Regions from separate parts of the Solibacillus sp. GQ1 genome, predicted to be linked through region 1. Evidence: riboswitches for the same ligand, from Rfam matches in the RefSeq annotation. Region 1 holds a riboswitch; the other holds the start of a gene.

Evidence for each region. Region 1 has a riboswitch for glycine ahead of gcvT (glycine cleavage system aminomethyltransferase GcvT). Riboswitches for the same ligand answer to the same signal wherever they lie in the genome.
Region 2: it holds a riboswitch for glycine, as region 1 does, so the genes downstream of both, AC6CH1_RS05850 (amino acid permease) here and gcvT (glycine cleavage system aminomethyltransferase GcvT) in region 1, are expected to answer to the same signal.

The regions. Positions count from the first base shown of each region.
Region 1 is NZ_JCAXEX010000001.1:1,956,138-1,959,558, reverse strand. Features, by position in the region: gene comGF (competence type IV pilus minor pilin ComGF) at 1-264, shown strand, start outside; gene AC6CH1_RS10020 (shikimate kinase) at 574-1,086, shown strand; glycine riboswitch at 1,213-1,305, shown strand; glycine riboswitch at 1,309-1,418, shown strand; gene gcvT (glycine cleavage system aminomethyltransferase GcvT) at 1,579-2,688, shown strand; gene gcvPA (aminomethyl-transferring glycine dehydrogenase subunit GcvPA) at 2,792-3,421, shown strand, end outside.
Region 2 is NZ_JCAXEX010000001.1:1,193,776-1,197,196, forward strand. Features, by position in the region: gene aspA (aspartate ammonia-lyase) at 1-348, opposite strand, end outside; gene AC6CH1_RS05845 (dehydrogenase) at 570-1,106, shown strand; glycine riboswitch at 1,427-1,506, shown strand; gene AC6CH1_RS05850 (amino acid permease) at 1,761-3,098, shown strand; gene AC6CH1_RS05855 (cobalamin-independent methionine synthase II family protein) at 3,197-3,421, opposite strand, start outside.

The DNA.
Region 1 (3,421 bases):
ATGAATTCAGCATCTGGGAGGGTGCTCAGCTCTGGTATGCTGCAACTGGAAATATCAAATGACCCCGAGGAGCGTTTGTTTGTTTTTGATAAATCAGAACAGCATTTGCGTAAAAGGTCGAATAAAGGGGGAAATGAAATTATGCTGCCTTTTGTTGAGAAATGGGAGTTGGCGGTGGATGAAAATGATGTGAATATGAGGGTAGTGATGAAAAATGGAACAAAGCGAGAAAGAGACCTCGTGTTACCATTGCCTCCAAAATGAGAAGGGTGCATTATTTTTGCTGGCTGTATTTTTATTGTTCATAGTTTCCGGAGCTGCTGTTTTCTATACAAATGCATATTTTGCGCAAATAAAAGTATATAATTCATTGGAATCTATTTACGTTCGTGCTACGATAAATATACTAAATTTACCTTAAAGTTCGACTTCTTTTTGCAAAGTCGAAAAAATGTCGCATAATGCGATTTTGTTTGACCTAAAAATATTTCTGTTTAAGTAGCAAAATAGAAACGAAAGAATAGGTAGAGGCGTAATTGATTAAGTAGTCCGTAATAGAAGAAGGTGAACAGCATGCGTAAAATTTATTTAGTAGGATTTATGGGGTGCGGAAAAAGTGCGATTGGAAGACGTTTAAGTTTTTTCTTGAAAATGCCGTATTACGATATGGATCATGAAATTGTACGACAACAGGGTATGACAATTCCTGAAATTTTCGAGAAATACGGCGAAGCACACTTCCGAAAAATCGAGACGGAATTTTTAAAGAACTTTCGTGATGAAGCATGCATTATCGCTACAGGCGGTGGGGTAGCCGTAAATGAAGAAAACAGGAGAATTATGCGCCAGACAGGGCTTGTATTTTTTCTTGATGCAAAATTTGAAGATATTTATATGCGTATTCGGAATGACAAAAACCGTCCCATTGTTCAATCATCAACGGAGCAAGAATTGGAAAATCTGTATCACCAACGCAGAAAGAATTATCGACTAGCTGGCCATATACAAGTACTGACAGCCGGGAGAACGTTAAGACAAATTGTTGAGTACATCGGCTTTCAAGTAAAACGTCTTAAAGGCGAATGATTACTGGATAATCGTACTTAATGTTCGTATTTTGAATAAAATTAAAAAAAGATTGCGTTTGCATTATATTCAATGTTAGGATATTGCTAAGAAGAGCAATAACATGAAGTAAATAATCTAACGCGGATGATGGTACGGGGAGAGAACGTGATGTCACGTCGCCGAAGGAGCAAATAGCTATGCTATGAATCTCTCAGGCAAAAAGACTCGTATTGGACGCAACTCTGGAGAGTGCTGTAATCAGCTATTGTTGCGAACAGCCACCAACGGGGAAAGCCTAAATTGTGATAGTGGATCAAATTTGGGTGTAACTTTCAGGTGCAAGGACAGAGAATCTCGGTAAAGGGGATTCGTCTGTCTTTTTTTGTGGAGAAATCGGCTTTTAATATTCTGATGATTCTAATAAAAAGATAGATTTACACTTTGATAGGTGTAATGTTGTTTCCCCTTACAAAGCAAAACGAACATACATAACTAAAGGAGGAAATGAACATGACAAATGAATTAAAGCTAAAGCGCACACCACTTTTTGATGAATATGCAAAGTATGGTGGAAAAACAGTTGATTTTGGCGGCTGGGAATTACCGGTACAATTTTCTTCGATTAAAGAGGAGCATGATGCGGTTCGTAACCGTGCAGGACTTTTTGATGTATCCCATATGGGGGAAATTATCGTAGAAGGTCCGGATGCACTAGTTTATCTACAAAAGATGCTTTCCAACGATATTTCTAAAATTGCAGTTGGCGGCGCACAATACAGTGCACTATGTTATGAAGATGGCGGTGTTGTTGACGATTTACTGACATACCGTTTGGAAGATAACCGTTATTTACTATGTGTTAATGCAGCGAATATTGAAAAGGACTTTGAATGGTTACAGCAGCATGTCGAAGGGGATGTCAAAGTGACAAATGTGTCAGATGACTATGCTCAAATCGCATTGCAAGGACCATTATCTCAGGAAGTTCTGCAAACATTAACAGCAACAGATTTAACGGCAATTAAATATTTTAAATTCCAGGACAATGTGGATGTAGGCGGTCATTCGGTTCTAGTTTCTCGCTCTGGCTATACAGGTGAAGACGGATTTGAAATTTACGGGACACCAGCAGCGATTGTCGATTTATGGAACAAAATTTTGGAAGCAGGAAAAGACAAAGGTGTAGTAGCGGCCGGTTTAGGAGCACGTGATACACTTCGCTTTGAAGCTTGCTTACCATTATATGGCCAAGAGATTTCAAAAGAGATTTCACCATTGGAAGCGGGAATTGGCTTTGCGGTGAAATTGGCAAAGGATCCGCAATTTATCGGTCAGCAAGCATTAATTGACCAAAAAGAAAATGGCCTAACACGTAAATCTGTAGGCATCGAGATGATTGATAAAGGTATTCCCCGCCATGGCTATAAAGTATTTAAAGATGGTGAAGAGATTGGTTTTGTAACTACAGGAACTCAGTCACCAATGACAAAGCGTAATATCGGCTTAGCTTTAATTGACGCAAAATTCACAGAAGTTGGAACTGAATTAGAAATTGAAGTACGAAAAAATAGAGCAAAAGCAGTTGTTGTTGAAACTCCATTTTACAAGCGTGCAAAATAAAATGAAACTTCAATCAGTGGGGGTCTTCATCCCCTAGATTGATAGTTGAACCAAGCTTACTGCCCGTTAATGCGGGATAAAACTTTTGAAAAGAGGGTTAACAATGAAACATCGTTATTTACCAATGACGGAACAAGATAAACAAGAAATGTTAGACCGTATCGGGGTTGCGACAATTGATGAGCTTTTCGAGGATATTCCTGAGAAAGTTCGCTTCCAAGGAAGCTACAATATTAAACCTGCCAAGTCAGAAGCCGCTTTAATGAAGGAACTGGCACAACTTGCTTCAAAAAATAAAGATACAGCAAGCAATGTATCGTTTTTAGGTGCAGGTGTATACAACCACTATAAACCGGTAATTGTTGATCACGTTATTTCACGTTCGGAGTTCTATACAGCATACACTCCATATCAGCCGGAAATTTCACAAGGTGAACTTCAAGCGATTTTTGAGTTCCAAACGATGATCGCAGAACTGACAGGCATGGATATTGCAAACTCTTCTATGTATGATGGCGGTACGGCATTGGCAGAAGCAGGTATGCTTGCTGCAGGTCATACACGTCGCGGAAAGTTACTTGTTTCAGGAGCTGTACATCCGGAGTATCAAGATGTTGTGAAAATGTATGCTACAGGACAATCAATAGAAGTCGTTACAATTCCTGCAAAAGACGGTGTGACAGACATCGAAGCACTAAAAGGCCTGATCGATGACCAAACAGCCGGCGTAATC
Region 2 (3,421 bases), 760 kb from region 1:
AATTTCCAGTGCGCGGTTTGCAATTACTTCATTGGCATTCATGTTCATTGAAGTGCCTGCTCCGCCCTGAATTGGATCTACAACGAACTGGTCATGTAATAGTCCTGAAATAATGTCATCTGATGCTTGTGCAATTGCATTAGCAATTACTGGATCCAATTTGCCGATAGCGGCATTTGCAAGTGCCGAACTTTTCTTTACGATGGCAAATGCACGAATTAATTCAGGGTGCATTGTCATTTTAGTAATCGGGAAATTTTCTAATGCACGAGTTGTTTGAACGCCGTAATAAACGTCCTTTGGAATTTCTAATGTGCCTAAAAAGTCTTTTTCAATACGTGTACTCATTTGTACAAACCCTCCAAGAGAATGGTGTAATAGTTGGATAAACAACTACATTATACGCCATATAATAATAAAAGCTTACTTGCTGAATTATTAGTTTATTTAACGTTCTCACGTAAGCTTAAATTAACCAATATTAACAAATATAATGAGTGAAATTTCGTAACTTTTTGATTTTCTATACGACTAATTAGGAAAGGGATAAAGGGATGAGGTGATTGTCGATGAAGAAATGGTTAAGTTATATGCTGGTCGTGGGAATGATCTTGCTCCTTGCAGCATGTAATACGAAAGAAAACGAAACATCAACCGATTCAACTGAACCTGTGCAGGAAGAAAATAATGAAAATAAAGTAGAATATGAATTACTGTTTCATTTAGATTCGATACCTCCTGAGGTCGGTACGAGTATTTCAATCGTGCAGGATGAAAAGCTTTATACTACTTGGGCCGATATTTTTGGTTTTGAGTCGGTTCCATCTGTCGATTTTGAAACAGAGGAAGTGCTGTTTGTCACAGGATATTCGGATGGTTGTGGAAGAGAAATTGAGAAAATCGAAAAAGATGAGGATATTTTAGTCATTACCTTAAACTATCCGGAAGATATTCGCAGCGAGAAAGACATCGTCTGCACAGAAATCGCTTTGGACAATACGTATGTTGTCAAAATGAAAAAGACTAACACCTCAAAAGGAAAGCTGATTGATATCAATCGAACAACATATGAAGAAGATTCAACGGTTCAGGAAAAATTGCAGTAAACGAATACAGTAATACGAGGGGCTACCAATTCCTCTATATGAATATTACACTGAAAATATCGAATTTTCGGTGTAATATTTTTTTGGTCATGAATTTTCTGCAAGAAGAAAACATTATGTTGGGAATAAGGTTAAATTGCTATTTACATAATAAACGACTCCGATTGTCCATTGTAAGACGGTCAAAAAATTGGTAGTATGATTATCGTACAATAATAGTATTGAACGCGAACTATAGGAAACTGGAAGATGCCAGGGACCTATAGGCAACTAATTGCATACATATCAAGCGTTGATCGTCGTGGATAAAACTACTGACGGGAGCAGTTTCTGGAGAGAGCGCGATAATCCGCGTCGCCGAAGGGTTCACAATCTCAGGCAAAAGGACAGAAGAGTAATGAGAGACGCTTTTCTTTAACATAGGGTGTATGAACACCCATTGTTTAATGAAAAGCCCTCGATAGATGTCACAGATTTTTTGAAATCTGGGCGCGATTTTGCAGAGGCGAAATCGATTATTCTTAGACACAGGGACTGGCATATTATCAGTCCCTGTTTTTATTCCAGAAAAATTTACTTGATGGACCGCGATGAAGTACTTATTATTTTGCGCTGTGTAAACAGACAAAATACTTATCCTTTGGAGGAATCGTTTTGGAACAACAAGAATTAAAGCGCGATCTGAAAAATCGCCACGTTCAGTTAATTGCGATTGGAGGAACGATCGGAACGGGGTTGTTTTTAGGGTCAGGTAAAGCGATCTCACTTGCAGGACCTTCTATTATCTTTGCATACTTAATCGTTGGAACCGCACTATTTTTCGTCATGCGTGCACTTGGCGAATTGCTTTTATCAAAAGGCGGCTATGCATCTTTTACTGAGTTCGCCACTGAATACTTAGGGGACTGGGCAGGCTATATTACAGGCTGGACATACTGGTTTTGCTGGATTATGACGGCAATGGCAGATATTATCGCTGTCGGCATGTACACGCAGTACTGGTTTGATATCCCGCAATGGGTACCGGCTATCGCATGTTTAGTAGTTTTACTTATTTTGAATTTATTGACGGTCAAACTGTTCGGAGAGCTGGAGTTTTGGTTTGCGTTAATTAAGATCATCACAATTGTTGCGTTGATCGCAATAGGTATTGTATTGCTGATTATTGGCTTTGAAACAGATACAGGCAAGGTTGCTGTATCAAATTTATGGGAGCATGGCGGATTATTCCCGAATGGGGCATTTGGATTTTTAATGGCGTTCCAAATGGTTGTCTTTGCATTCGTTGGTGTTGAATTAGTAGGGGTAGCAGCTGCTGAAACGGCAAACCCGCAAAAGAATATCCCATCTGCAATTAATAAAATTCCCGTTCGTATTCTGCTGTTTTATGTAGGAGCATTATTCGTAATTTTAACAATCAACCCTTGGGATACATTAAGCGCGTCAAGCTCACCATTCGTTCAGGTTTTCGCATTGGTAGGTATTCCGATTGCAGCAGGTTTGATTAACTTTGTTGTACTGACATCAGCTGCTTCTGCAGGAAATAGCGGAATGTTCTCAACGAGTCGTATGCTGTTCAGTTTAAGTAGTAATAAACAAGCACCAAAAGCTTACGGTAAATTAAACAAAAATGCGGTGCCGCAAAATGGTCTGTTATTTTCTGCGGTTGTAGTATCGATTGGTGCATTGCTTAGCTATTTCATGCCGGACGATGCATTTAGTATCGTGACAACAATTAGTGCAATTTGTTTTATTTGGGTTTGGAGCATTATTCTGATTTCGCATATTATTTACAAAAAGCGTCATCCGGAATTACATAGATCTTCAATTTTCAAAGCACCTTTAACACCATTTATCAACTATTTAATATTGGCCTTCTTCTTGTTTTTACTAATCATTATGGCCATTTCCGAGTCTACGAGAACTTCACTGCTGTTAACACCGTTATGGTTTATACTGCTATTTGTTCTTTATAAGGTTCGTAAAAGATAATTAGGCAAATCCAACATGTTATAAAAAACGGAAAACACGCAAATTCAAAGATACCGAGAATTTGCGTGTTTTTCATATTGAAAATTATATGTTTATATTTAACTCCAGTACTGCAGAGCAAGTTGCTGTCCTTGCTGAATTTTTGCCCATTGTTCAGCTTCTGTAAGTTCATTGCCGCCATCGCAGGAAGCGAAACCGCATTGGTGTGAAATGAACAAACGGTCTTTGTCGATAATTTTAGACGCTTCATCAAGCATTTTAATAATACGATCTTCATTATCTAAAGTATTCGTTTTAGAAGATAATAATCCTAATACAATTTC